Regions from separate parts of the Lysobacter sp. N42 genome, predicted to be linked through region 1. Evidence: riboswitches for the same ligand, from Rfam matches in the RefSeq annotation. Region 1 holds a riboswitch; the other holds the start of a gene.
What was found. A riboswitch is a leader RNA that binds a small molecule or an ion and turns the genes downstream of it on or off. The one in region 1 is predicted to bind cobalamin.
Positions count from the first base shown of each region.

Region 2: another riboswitch for cobalamin. It lies ahead of btuB (TonB-dependent vitamin B12 receptor); the one in region 1 lies ahead of EYQ95_RS15650 (ribonucleoside-diphosphate reductase subunit alpha).

Region 1 is NZ_SKFB01000011.1:48,564-55,335, reverse strand. Features, by position in the region: gene EYQ95_RS15660 (acyl-CoA thioesterase) at 1-415, opposite strand, end outside; gene EYQ95_RS15655 (ribonucleotide-diphosphate reductase subunit beta) at 402-1,412, opposite strand; gene EYQ95_RS15650 (ribonucleoside-diphosphate reductase subunit alpha) at 1,480-3,783, opposite strand; cobalamin riboswitch at 4,047-4,253, opposite strand; gene EYQ95_RS15645 (TonB-dependent receptor domain-containing protein) at 4,365-4,970, opposite strand; gene EYQ95_RS15635 (oxidoreductase-like domain-containing protein) at 6,160-6,330, shown strand; gene EYQ95_RS15630 (YaeQ family protein) at 6,437-6,772, shown strand, end outside.
Region 2 is NZ_SKFB01000052.1:5,855-12,626, forward strand. Features, by position in the region: gene btuB (TonB-dependent vitamin B12 receptor) at 1-1,727, opposite strand, end outside; cobalamin riboswitch at 1,843-2,063, opposite strand; gene EYQ95_RS24060 (autotransporter outer membrane beta-barrel domain-containing protein) at 2,308-5,121, shown strand; gene clpB (ATP-dependent chaperone ClpB) at 5,206-6,772, opposite strand, start outside.

The sequences.
Region 1 (6,772 bases):
ATTCCGACGACCCCATGGGCGCCACTTCCCTGAACGGCTCCACCGGCGCCGGCCGCCCGTTCGAGTCGAGCGCGATCATGGTGAAATGCCCTCGCGTGCACAGGTGTCGTGTCGCCGCTTGCGGGTCCTCGGTATTGAGCTCGACCTCCACGCGCATGGAGCTGCGGCCCACGTCGACCACGCGTGCGACCAGCTCGACCAGCTGGCCTTGCCGTACGGGTACATGGAAGTCGACCTGCTCCGAACGCGCCGTCACTACCGTGGTGCGCTTGGCGTAGCGCGTGGCGGCCACGAACGCCGCCTTGTCCATCCATGCCAGTGCCTGCCCACCGAACAGCGTGCCCAAGTGGTTGGTGTGATCGGGGAACACGATCTCCCACAGGCGCGCCTGGCGTGGGGGATCAGAAGGCGTCATCGAAGGCGACCTCCCCATTGATCCCGACCTGGTACGCCGACACGCGACGCTCGAAGAAATTGGTCAGCTCCTGGACGTCCTGCAGCTCGATGAACGCGAACGGGTTGCGGCTACCAAACTCCGGCTCAAGCCCGAGGGCGGCGAGCCGGAGATCCGCGACGTACTGCAGGTACTCACGCATTTCGCGAGGGGACAGGCCGTTCACGCCGCCAGACAGCACGTCGTGGGCGAACGCCGCCTCCACTTCGACCGCGTCACGCAGCATCGTCCGAACCTCACGCTCCATCGCGGCGTCGAACAGACCCGGCTCCTCCTTGCGCACGGTGCGGATGACTTCGAGGGCGAACGCCATGTGGCCCGATTCGTCGCGGAAAACCCAGTTCGTGCCCGCTGCCAGCCCCGGCAGCAGGCCGCGCGAGCGCAGGAACCACACGTAGGCGAAGGCGGCGAAGAAGAAAAGACCTTCGATGCAGCAGGCGAAACAGATGAGATTCAGCAGGAATGCACGCCGATCCTCGCGCGTCTCGAGCCGCCTCAGCTGCTGGATGGAGTCGATCCAGTGAAAGCAGAAATCGGCCTTGACACGGATCGACGGGATGTTCTCGATCGCCGAGAACGCCGCGGCACGCCGCTCCATGTCGGGCACGTAGGCGTCCAGCAGTGTCAGGTAGAACTGCACATGCAGCGCTTCCTCGTAGAGCTGGCGCGACAGGTACATGCGCGCCTCGGGTGCGTTGACGTGCTGGTAGAGGTTGAGCACAAGGTTGTTGGCGACGATCGAGTCGCCCGTCGCGAAGAAGGCGACGAGACGCTCGATGAGGTGGCGATCGGCCGGCGTGAGCTTGTCCCGCAGATCGTTGATGTCAATGCCGAAGTCGATCTCCTCTACGGTCCACGTATTACGGATCGCGTCGCGGTACATGTCGTAGAAGAGCGGGTAGCGCATCGGGCGCAGGGTCAGCTCGAAGCCGGGGTCTAGAAGGCGTGCGGCGGGCATGGGGTTGTTCCGGTCAGAGAGATTCGGTCGCGGGCGTCAAGAACACCCGCGGCGGACGTCGGGTCGCCTACTGGCAGGCCTCGCAGGCTTCGGGGTTTTCGAGCGAGCACGCGATGGCGGCCTGCGGGGGGGCGGTCGACACGGTGGCCTTCGCGATGCGGGTCGCCGGCCGCGAGCGCAGGTAGTACGTCGTCTTCAGGCCCGACTTCCAGGCGTACATGTACATCGACGACAGCCGCCCGATGTTCGGGCTCTCCATGAAGAGATTCAGCGACTGCGACTGGTCGATGTAGGCGCCTCGCGCGGCGGCGAGGTCAATCAGCGCCTTCTGCGGCAGCTCCCAAGCAGTGCGGTAGACCTGCCGCAATGATTCCGGGATGGCCTCGATGGCCTGAATGGACCCCTCGCCGAGCTTGATCGCATCGCGGATGGGCTGCGTCCAGAGGCCGAGCTTCTTGAGCTCGTTGACGAGGTAGCGGTTGACCTGCACGAAGTCGCCCGAGAGCGTCTCGCGCTTGAACAGGTTAGAAACCTGCGGCTCGATGCATTCGTAGCAGCCGGCGATCGAGGCGATGGTGGCGGTCGGGGCGATGGCGATCAGCAGCGAGTTGCGCAGGCCATGCGTGGCGATGCGCGCCTTTAGTGCCTCCCAGGCGACGGCATGCGTCGGGGTCACGCCCCAGAGGTCGAACTGCAGTTCACCCTTCGCCGCGCGCGTTTCGTCGAACGAGGGATGCGCGCCGTGCTGCTCGGCGAGGGCGCACGACGCATCGAGCGCATGCAGGTAGATCGTCTCGGCGATCCGCGTCGAGAGCGCGAGCGCCTCGGCCGAATCGAATGGCAGGCGGAGCCTGAAGAACACATCCTGCAGTCCCATCACCCCCAGCCCGACGGGGCGCCAGCGCAGGTTCGAGCGCCGCGCCGACTCGATCGGATAGAAATTGAGGTCGATCACGCGGTCGAGCTGGCGTACGGCCACGTCGACGGTCCCGGCGAGCTTGTCGAAATCGAAGCCGTCGTCGCCGACGTGTTGCGCGAGATTGATCGAGCCGAGGTTGCAGACGGCGGTCTCGTCGGCACTCGTGACTTCCAGAATCTCCGTACACAGGTTCGACAGGTGCACCGTGCGGCCGGGGCCAACCTGGTTGCAGGTGCGGTTGGAGGCGTCCTTGAACGTCATCCAGCCGTTACCGGTTTCGCCAAGCACCTTCATCATCCGCGCGTACAGCTCTCGCGCCTTGACCGTGCGTGTCGCGAGGCCCTGCTGCTCGGCCTGCACGTAGGCCCGCTCGAAGGCCTCGCCCCAGAGATCCGGCAGCTCCGGAACGGCCTTGGGATCGAACAGCGACCAGTCGCCGTCCGCCTCGACCCGCTGCATGAACAGGTCCGGGATCCAGTTGGCGAGGTTGAGGTTGTGCGTGCGGCGCATCTCGTCGCCGGTGTTGTCGCGCAACTCGAGGAATTCCTCGATGTCCGCATGCCATGTCTCGAGGTAGATGCAGGCCGCGCCCTTGCGCTTGCCGCCCTGGTTCACCGCGGCGACCGACGCGTCGAGCGTCTTCAGCCACGGCACGATGCCGTTGCTGCGGCCGTTGGTGGAGCGGATCAGCGAACCGCGCGCGCGGATGCGGTGATACGCCTGCCCGATGCCGCCGGAGAACTTCGACAGCTGCGCGACGTCGCCGTAGCGCGCGTAGATGTCGGTCAGCGAGTCCTGCGGCGAATCCAGCAGGAAGCACGACGAGAGCTGCTCGTGGCGCGTGCCGGAGTTGAACAGCGTCGGCGAGCTCGGGATGTAATCCAGCGACGCCATCAGCCGGTAAAGCTGAAGCGCACCCGCGGGGCTGTCGGTCAGCGCGACCGCGATGCGCATGAAGAAGTGCTGCGGCGTCTCAATGACGTGGCGCGTGTGCGGGTGCCTGAGCAGGTAGCGGTCGTACAGCGTGCGCAGGCCGAAGTACTCGAAGCGCCGCGTGTTGGCCGCGTCGATCGCGTCGTTGAACTTGCGGGCGTTCGCTTCGACGGCCTCGCGCACGCGGTCGTTGATCAGGCCGAGGTCGTGGCCGAGCAGGATCGACTGCGAGAACGAATGCACGCCGAGCCCGGCGACTTCCTTGTCGATGTACGCCCCGAGCAGCCGCGCGGCGAGGCGCGAGTACTGCGGCTCCTCGGCGGTGAACGCGGCGGCGGTATGGATTGAAAGCTCGTCGAGCTCGCGGGTGGTCGCGCCGTCGAAGATGCCGCCGATGGTCTTGAGCGCGACGCGCATCGGATCGATGTCATCGAGCCCTGCGCTGCAGCGCTGCACGGCGCGCACGATCTTGGCGACGTCGACTGGCTCGCGGCGGCCGTCCCGCTTGGTCACGGTCATGGTCGCCGGCGCATGCGGCGGGGTCAGTGCGAAGCCGGGCGCGTCGGTGTCGGACGCCACGTGTGGCACGGTTGGGGTGAGTGTCTCGTTCGTCATTGGTTCCTCTCCGGTGGCGATGGAGAGGAAGCGAAAGCGGCGCAGGCATGCCCGTGCCGGCCCCCGCCCCCTCGGGCGAGCCGGCATCGACGCAAGAAGACGGAAGGCAGCGGACGAGGTCCGCGGACCGCCCCGTCCCTCCCACGAGGACGCCTGGCCAACGGCGGCACGCGGCCGCCGATCGAGGCAGGTCTTCGGACTCGTGGACTACGGCGAGTGCTCGCCACCTACTGCGCGTCGCTTCCCAGCCGCTCGGGCCAGTGCCAATGACGCGGGTCGTTTCCACTTACCGCTGCGGGGCAGTCCCGGAGTTCCACCGGGTTCCCTTTTAAGCCGACCCGGGCGGGCGCGGCACCTTCGACGGGCACAACATATTGGGCCGACCCTAACCAGTCAATACATTTTATTGGGTCTGCCGTTGAGGAGTCGCCGCCGCTTCGCTGATCGGTCGGACACGATGGTGGTCGCGGACGCCGTCTGACCCGCTAGAAGCTCAAGCGCGCCCCGGCACTTACCGATCGTGGCGCGCCTGGCTGCAGGACAGCGTCGCCCGCCGACGTTCGGTCGCGGACGCTCATCGTGCCCACGTAGCGCTGGTCGGTCAGGTTGCGCAGCTCGCCGAAGACCTCCCACCGGTCGCGCCGGATGCCGGCGCGGAGGCCGAAGAGGTGGTACCCCGCGAGGCGATAGCTGTTGCTGAAGTCCGCATAGCGCGAGCCCACCCAGTCGAACGTCGGGCCGACGAGGAACCCGTTGCCGTGGCGATATATCACTTCGCCACGCATCGCATACGCCGGCGCCGCCGGCAGGCGGTTGTCGCCATAGACCAGATCACCGTCGAAGAAGAAGCGGTTGTACGACGCACTGAGCAGCGGCTCGATGCGATCAACGCCGTTGCCGAGCGGCAGGCTCACGCCGACGAGCGCCTCGATACCGCCATGCGTGGTGCGATGGATGTTGGCGGACAGGCTGGTGCCGGGCGCGACCGGGCTATCGACCGACAGGATCTCGTCGCGGATCCGCGCGTAGTAGACCGAGGTATCCCAATGCCAGCGTGGCTTCGACGCATCGGCTTTCGTCGCGCCACGCAGCCCGCCTCCACGACGGTGCCCTGCACCGGCACGACCTTCGCGCCGTAGGCCACGCCGATCACGCCCTTGCCGTTGTTGCCGATGGCGGCCACGGTGCCGGCCACGTGCGTGCCGTGCCAGCTGGAGTTGTCCTTGCGGTAGTAGTCGCCCGGACGTGGGCGTCGGCGTCGCGGCCGTTGCCGTCGCCGGCAGTGCGGCTGTCGCTGATGAAGTCGTAGCCCGGGAGGATGTTGCCGAGCAGGTCGCTGTGGTCGGTGTAGCCGGTGTCAAGCACCGCCACGACCACGCCGTTGCCGCTGGTGGTGTTCCAGGCCTGGTCGGCGCGGATGCCGCCGGTGCCGCTCTGCATGCCCCAGAGGTAGGCGCCGTAGTGCGTGTCGTTGGGCGTCATCAGCGGCTGCATCAGCTGGTCGACCTCGACGTACTCGACGTTCGGGTCGGCGGCGATCTGGCGCATCAGCGCTTCGGCTTCGGCGCGATCGAGGCCGCGGTCGGCCTTCACCACGTCCGCGCCCACCGAAAGGCGGCGCAGGTGCCCGAGGGCCACCGCACGCGCGGTGGCGCGCCCGGCCCGGGCCAGGTTGTCCTGGCGGGCAGCCGCGCTGGCGCCCTCGCGGTACTTGACGATGAAGCGATCGAACGTGGTCTGCTCGGCCGCGCGCAGGCCGGTGGTGTCGACGCGCCCGGCGACGGCCGTGCCCGCGAATCCGGCGGTGAGCGCGAGCGCCATGGCGGTGGCCAGTGCGCGCTGGTGGAACGTGTGCGACTTCGACATCGGGTGGTTCCCTGCAGAGTGAGGAGGGTGGCTTGCACTGCGATGCGCCGGGCCGCCGCGTGGCGCCCGCGTCCGTGGCGAAAGGCCGCGCGGCAGCAGCCGCGTGTTCCTCGGCGGATGGCGGAGAACGGGTGCGCCCCGACCTTAGGGTCGATTCCGAAACCGCCACAGCGGGGAATTCCACCCAGGCAGGCCACGACCGCGCCGCGGCGGGCGCCGGGACCGCGTTTTTCCAGTACGGGCAACGCGATACATGCCGGGCCGGGCCATCGGCGGGTCGGCGGGGGCGCCGCCGGAAGGAGACCGGCGTCACGCTGCGTGCTGCGCTGCAGCGCACGCGTGGCCGTGCGCACCTGTACGGGAATGCGACGCGGGGCGCTTGAAAGCCGCCCGCGGCGCCCGGACCTGTCGGACATGCACGCGACGCCCGATCCCCGCCCGGTTCCCCCCGAACGCCCGCTGCCGGCCGACTGTTGCGACGGTGGCTGCGCGGTCTGCGTCTTCGACAGCTACGAGGAGGAGCTCGAGCACTACCGCGCGCAGCTGGCCGCCTGGCTCGCACGCCACCCGGACGCGCCGGCATGAGGGCACCGCGCGCCACGCCCCGGCACGGCGCGCCATCGGAGGTAAGCCGGCGGCCGCGCCGTGCCTGCGCCTAGAATCGCGCTCCCGCTCGCCTCCCGGAAGGCGCATGTCCCCCAAGTCCACCGTGGTCAAGGTCGAGCTGCAGGTCAGCGACATGGACCGGCACTACTACGCCAGCCATGCGCTCACGCTGGCGCAGCACCCGTCGGAAACCGACCTGCGCCTGCTCGTGCGCCTCATCGCCTTCGCGCTGCACGCCGACGAGCGCCTGGAGTTCGGCCGCGGCCTGGGCGACGAGGACGAACCCGCGCTGTGGAGACGCGACTACACCGGCGCCATCGAGCAGTGGATCGAGCTCGGCCAGCCCGACGAGTCGCGCCTGCGCAAGGCGGCGGGACGCGCGGCGCAGGTGGTCGTGGTGGGCTACGGCGGGCAGGCGTCG
Region 2 (6,772 bases), on a different contig from region 1:
CCGCCTACCCGCACCGCGTTCGCCGCATCGTCGAAGCGCTCGCCGGACGCGGTCACCGAGGCGCCGGCGCTGAACGCACCGAAGTCGCGGTCGACGTCGATGCGGCCGCCGAGGCGCGCGCGCCGGGGCAGCCAGTTGCCGTGGTGCGCACCGCCGCTGGCATTGCGCGGATCCAGCCAGGTCGCGCTTCCGCGCAGCTGCCAGCCCGCGAGGCGCGCGTCGGCCGAGGCCTCCACGCCGCGGATGCGTGCGCGGCCGATGTTGTCGGGCCCGCCGAACGGCGGCAGCGCGGCGTTGTGCACGATCAGGTCGTCCACGCGCGTATCGAAGGCCTGCACCGACCAGCCGCCACGCGCGGCGCGCCCGCGCAGCCCGAGCTCGGCGCTGCGCGAGGTTTCCGGCCGCAGGGTCGGGATGCCGTAGTACGGGAAGTAGAGCTCGTTGAACGAGGGCGCCTTGAACGCGGTGCCGAAGCTGGCCACCAGGCGCAGGCCTTCGGCGAAGTCCCAGCCCCAGGAGGCGCTGCCCGTGGTGCGGCCGCCGAACTGGCCGTCCTCGTCGCGCCGCGCACCGAAGCGGAACGCATGCGCACCGGCGTCGCGTTGCCACTGTGCGAAAAGGCCGCGGGTGATCCGCTCGCGCACCACGAAGGCGGTGGTGCTTTCGACCTCGTCGCGCCACCAGTCCAGACCCATGGACGCCAGCCCGCCTCCGGCGGCGACGTCGGCCTGCAGCGAGCCGATGTCGCGCCAGGTCTCGAAGGTGTTGACGTAGCGCCCGTTGCGATAACTGTCGCTGATGTCGACGGTGCGGCCGAGGTTGAGCGTCACCGCGAGCGCGTCGTCCACCGAATAGCGGACGCGGCTGCCGACGATCTGCTGCACGACGTCGGACTCGTTGACGAAGCTGCCGTCGTACTCGTTGAAGCCCTCCGCGCGCAGGCCGTGCGCTTCCAGCGTCCAGGCCTCGCCCACGCGCGTTCCTGCGCGCAGCGAGAGCGACGTGTTGCGGTAGCCGTCGCGGTCGGGCTCGGGCGTCTCGAACGCGGCCCAGGCGGGGTTGCCGCGGTAGGCATCGATGCCCGCGGTCGTGTCGTGCGCGGCCTGCAGCGAGTACCACGCCGCTTTGCTGCGGCCGGAGACACCCACGCCGTACCGCTGCGTATCGTCGCTGCCCGCGCCCACGAACAGGCTGGGCTGGAAGGCGGCCGCCGGGCGGCGCGTGAACACGTGCACCACGCCCCCGATCGCGTCGGCGCCGTACAGCGAGGAGAACGGCCCCCGCACGATTTCGATGCGCTCGATCTGCTCGACCGGGATGTCCTGGAACGAGGCCAGGCCCGCGGTGGCCGCGCCCACGCGCAGGCCGTCGACCAGCACCAGCACGTGGTCGGACTCGGTGCCGCGCACGAACATCGTGCTGAGCTTGCCGGCGCCGCCGTTGTTGGCGATGGACACGCCCACCTCCCCGCGCAGCAGATCCTGCAGCGACGCAGGCTGCAGGCGCTCGATGCGCTCGCGGTCGATCACCGTGACCGCGGCGAGCGCACGCTCCGCAGGCTGTGCGGTGCGGCTGGCGGTGACCACGACGCGGTCGAGCGCGGCGGTTTCATCCTCCGGCGGACCATCGTCGGCGCGCACCGGCGCGGGTGCCGCGAGCAGGGCGGCAAGGGCAAGGGCAAGGGGAAGGATTGCGGCGGGCGCGGGGATACGGTTCTGCGGGGACATGCACGGCACTCCTTGGCCGCGCCCATCCGCGCGGCCGGGTTCAGGGATCGACCGCGCAGCCGTGCGTGCGAACCGGCGCGCGATGCGCCGGCTCCCACGACATCGCCCTCCGCGAGTCGAAGCGTCGCCGACAGGCCGGTCTCCGGGCTCGCGAGCGAAGGATGCGGATCCTCCGACGCCGGCGCCTTCCCATGCGTGAAGCACAGTGGCCTGATGCCGACGTCCCTGCTCGCCTACCGTTGCGGGGGCAGCTCCGGAATTGCCGCGGACGCGGCGCACCGGATTCCCGTTTCAACCCCGGCACGTGCCGGGGTCACCTGGGGCGGCGCGAATGCTAGCAGAGCCTCGCCCCGGCCGCCTGCGGGAATGCGCGCATGCAGCCGCGACTGCGCGGCGCCTTGGCCGACGCGCGATGCGGACTTGTCCTACATCCCGCGACGAAGCCGGCGGTCAGACTGCGCGCCGCGGCGGAGCCCGCGGTTCGATTCCGGCACAGGACGTGCGCACGATGCATCCCGCGTCATCCACAGCCCGCGTCAGGCCGCGTCACGTCGCGCCCACCCTTTTCCAGGAGCTGTGAATGACCCTTCGTTTTCCGGGCCCCGGGGCGCTGGCATCCGCGCACGCGCGCGGCATGCGCCGATCCCTCCTCGCCGTGGCACTGGCCGTTGCGGCCGGCGGCACCGCATCGCCGGCATTCGCCCTCGGCTGCGTCTACGAACGCACGGGCGACAACGTCCTGCTGTCGCGCAACGCATCCGAAACCGCCACGAACTCCTACTACGGCTATGGCAGCAGCAACCCGTCGCTGCCTTTCGACGCCACGGGCCTGGACCGCCTGGAGCTGAGGAACTGCCTGGTCAACGAGATCGCCCACGGCACGCTGGTCACCGACCGCCCGATCGAGATCGTGATCGACAACGGCCCGCCCGGCGCACCCGGCCCGCGCGACGCCTACATCGACCTCTCGCGACGCTTCGTCAACCAGGTCGCGGGCAGCACGTCGTTGAACCGCATCGTGGTCAACGGCGGGCGCATCCTGTCGACCACGGGGCCGGACGGGGCGGTGCCGCTGGAGGCGGTGTTCAACGGCGGCGCGTTCGGCGGCGGCTTCAGCGCCTTCGACTTCAGCCCCCGCGGGCGCATACGCGACGGCGACAGCCTGATCTTCAACTCCGGCTCGCTCACGAACGTGATGCGCCTGGGCGGCGGCGCCGACTCGGCGCGCTTCACCGGCGGCGATGCCTTGAGCAACGGCTTCACGCTGTACGGCGACGGCGGCGACTTCTCGCAGGCCGCGCTCAACACCTTCGGCAACCGTTTCGACGACACCTTCGTGCTCACGGGCGGCCTCATCGACCAGATATTCGGCGACAGCGGCGATGTGGAAGCCTTCCGGGACGCCTCGGGGAACTACACCCGCACGAGCGCACCGGCGGGCAACGATCACTTCATCCTCGACGGGGCGCAGGTGCGCCTGCTGTCGGGCGACGACGGCAACGACCGCCTCGACCTGCGCGGCAACTCGACGCTCACCGAGTTCCGCGGCGGCTACGGCAGCGATACGGTGGACGTCGCCCTGGGAGCGAGCCTCGCGAACGTGAGGCGCTTCGAAGGCGACAGCGGCACGGGTACGGCCCTCGACGGCTTCCACGACCGCAGCACGGATGTCGACACCATCCGCTTCCGCGGCCAGCACTTCGTTGCGCGCAGCGATCGCGGCACGCAGTGCCCGGATGGCGTCACGACCTGCCCGTCCGTGAGCATCCGCGGCTTCGAGCGCATCGAGCTGCTCGACGGCGCGCGCATGAGCCTCTTCGACTACGGGTACCTCGACGGCTCCAGCTTCGGCGACGCGCTGGACGCGGACAGCACGACGATCTACGTGGGCGCCGGCAGCACCCTCGCCGCGCGGCGGTCTTCCAGCACGATCTTCCCGGAGGCGCGCCTGCGCACGTCGGTGGTCAACGACGGAGTGCTCGACCTGGGCCAGGACGCGACCGGCGACGTGCTGCACGTGGCCGGCGACTGGTCCGGCACCGGGCGCGTGCTGATGGCCACGGTGCTGGGCGGTGATACCTCCGCCACCGACCGCCTGCGCATCGACGGCAATGCCACCGGCCGCACCGTGCTCGACATCATGCAGGCGCCCGGCAGCACGGGCGCGCAGACCGTCGACGGCATCCTCGTGGTGGACACGCGCGGCACGTCCACGGCCGACGCATTCGTGCTCGCAGCACCCATCACCACCGCGAACGGCCTCTGGCAGTACCGCCTCGAGCGCGCCAGCTCGGGTCCGCACGCCGGCAGGTGGGTGCTCACGTCATCCGTCCCGACCGCCGCGCCACCCACCACCCCGCCGCCCACCACGCCCCCGCCGACGACGCCTCCGCCCACGACGCCGCCGCCGACGGACACGCCCGATCCGGGCAACATGCGCCTGCTCGCGCCGGTGGTCACGACGGCGGCGGTATCGTCGAGCATCGCGCAGGCGCTGTTCGTCGACGGCCTGGCCGATGCCGGGGCCCGTTCGCTGGCCGTGCGCGAGGGCGGCACGGAGGCCGCGGTCGGCCATGCCGCATCGCCGGTATGGATGCGCCTGCGTGGCGACCAGCTGGAGACGTTCGGCGACCGCTTCGGGCAGGACGTGCGCCGCATCGGCCTGCAGGCCGGCGTGGATCTCCAGCGCGGGGAGCGCGTGGTGCGTGGCGTCATGGCGCGCGTGGCGCAGGCCGAGGGTGACGTGCAGGACCGGCTGCGGCCGACCGTCAAGGGTTTCGCCACGCCGCTGTCGGCCTCGGTGGGCGAGGTCCGCCTGCAGGCCTTCACCGTGGGTGGCTACCAGACGCTCGCGTTCGGCGGTGGTTACTCGCTCGACCTCACCGCCGAGGCCGGTGCGCTGCGCGGCAGGCTGTCACCGTTCGACGGCAGCAGCACGCGCATCGACGGCTGGGCGGGCGCGCTGTCGGGCACGCTGGCACGCAGCTACGCGGCGGGCGGCTGGGACTGGCGCCCGCAGGTGCAGCTCATCGCCGCGCACACCCGGTTGGACGGCCTCGAAGGCGGTGTGGCCAGCGAGCGGCTGGCGCAGGACAGCCTGCGGGCGCGGCTGGGCCTGCACGCTTCGACCCGGGGCCAGGGGCCTTCCCGCCTGTATGCGGTCGCCAACGTCTGGCGCGACCTGCGCGAAGCCGATGCCGCCGTGTTCTACGGCGGCCGCGATTCGACCCGGGTGAGCCCGGGAATGGCGCGCAGCTGGGCCGAGCTCGGCATCGGCCTGTCGCATGCGCAGGGCAGGGCCGCGTGGTACGTGGACCTGCGCGGCGAGCAGGGGCTCGGCAGCGGTGACCGCAACGCCGTCAGCGCGCAGATGGGGCTGAATCTGCGCTGGTAAGCCCCGCGAAGCGAAGACGGGCGGCGCGTGGCCGCCCGATCTTCCGCAGCCGGCCCGCCGGGGGCGGCTGCGACGGCATGCGCCTCAACCGCGATCGAACGTCAGGTGCCCGCCCTCGGCCCGCACGCGGATGGTATCGCCCGCATTGAACTCGCCCGACAGGATGCGCTGCGCGAGCGGGTTCTCGATCTGCTGCTGGATGGCGCGCTTGAGCGGGCGCGCACCGTAGACGGGGTCGAAGCCCACGTTGCCCAGCAGCGTCAGTGCCTCGTCCGCCAGTTCCAGCTTCAGGCCGCGCTCGGCCAGGCGCTTCTCCAATCCGCGTAGCTGGATGCGCGCGATCTCGCGGATCTGCGCCTTCTCCAGCGGGTGGAACACCACGATGTCGTCAAGCCGGTTGATGAACTCCGGCCGGAAGTGCGACTGCACCACGGCCATCACCGCCGCCTTCATCTGCAGGTAGGCCTCGGGCGTGCCCTCGCCCGAGAGTTCCTGGATCTGGTGCGAGCCGAGGTTGCTGGTCATCACGATGACGGTGTTGCGGAAGTCCACCGTGCGGCCCTGGCCGTCGGTGAGGCGGCCATCGTCGAGCACCTGCAGCAGGATGTTGAAGACGTCCGGGTGCGCCTTCTCGACCTCGTCGAGCAGGATCACGCTGTACGGGCGGCGGCGCACGGCCTCGGTCAGGTAGCCGCCCTCCTCGTAGCCCACGTAGCCCGGAGGCGCGCCGACCAGGCGGCTCACCGCGTGCTTCTCCATGAACTCGCTCATGTCGATGCGCACCATGGCGTCGACCGAGTCGAACAGGAACTCGGCCAGCGCCTTGCACAGCTCGGTCTTGCCCACGCCGGTCGGGCCCAGGAACAGGAAGGAGCCGTAGGGGCGGTTGGGGTCGGAGAGGCCGGCGCGCGAGCGGCGCACGGCATCGGAGACGACCTTGACCGCCTCGTCCTGCCCGACCACGCGCGCATGCAGCGCCTCCTCCATGCGCAGCAGCTTGTCGCGCTCGCCCTCCAGCATCTTGCTGACGGGAATACCGGTCCAGCGCGAGACGACCTCCGCGATCTCCTCCTCGGTCACCCGGTCCTGCAGCAGCGTGAAGCCCTTGGTCTCGGCCTCGGCGGCGGCGGCGAGCTGCTTCTCCAGCTCCGGAATGCGCCCGTACTGGATCTCGCTCATGCGCGCGTAGTCCTGCCGGCGCTGCGCGGCCTCGAGCTCGATGCGCGCGGCCTCGATCTGTTCCTTGATCTTCGTGGCGCCCTGCACGCTGGCCTTCTCGGCCTGCCAGACGGTTTCCAGGTCGTTGAACTCGCGCTCGAGCGTGGCGATGTCGGCCTCGAGGTCCGCCAGGCGCTGCTTCGACGCCTCGTCCTTCTCCTTCTTCAGCGCCTCGCGCTGGATCTTGAGCTGGATCAGGCGGCGCTCGCGGCGGTCCAGCTCCTCGGGCTTGGAGTCGATCTCCATGCGGATGCGCGATGCCGCCTCGTCCATCAGGTCGATGGCCTTGTCGGGCAGCTGGCGGTCGGGGATGTAGCGGTGGCTGAGCGTGGCAGCGGCGACGATCGCCGGGTCGGTGATCTCCACGCCGTGGTGCACCGCGTAGCGCTCCTTGAGGCCGCGCAGGATCGCGATGGTGTCCTCCACGCTGGGC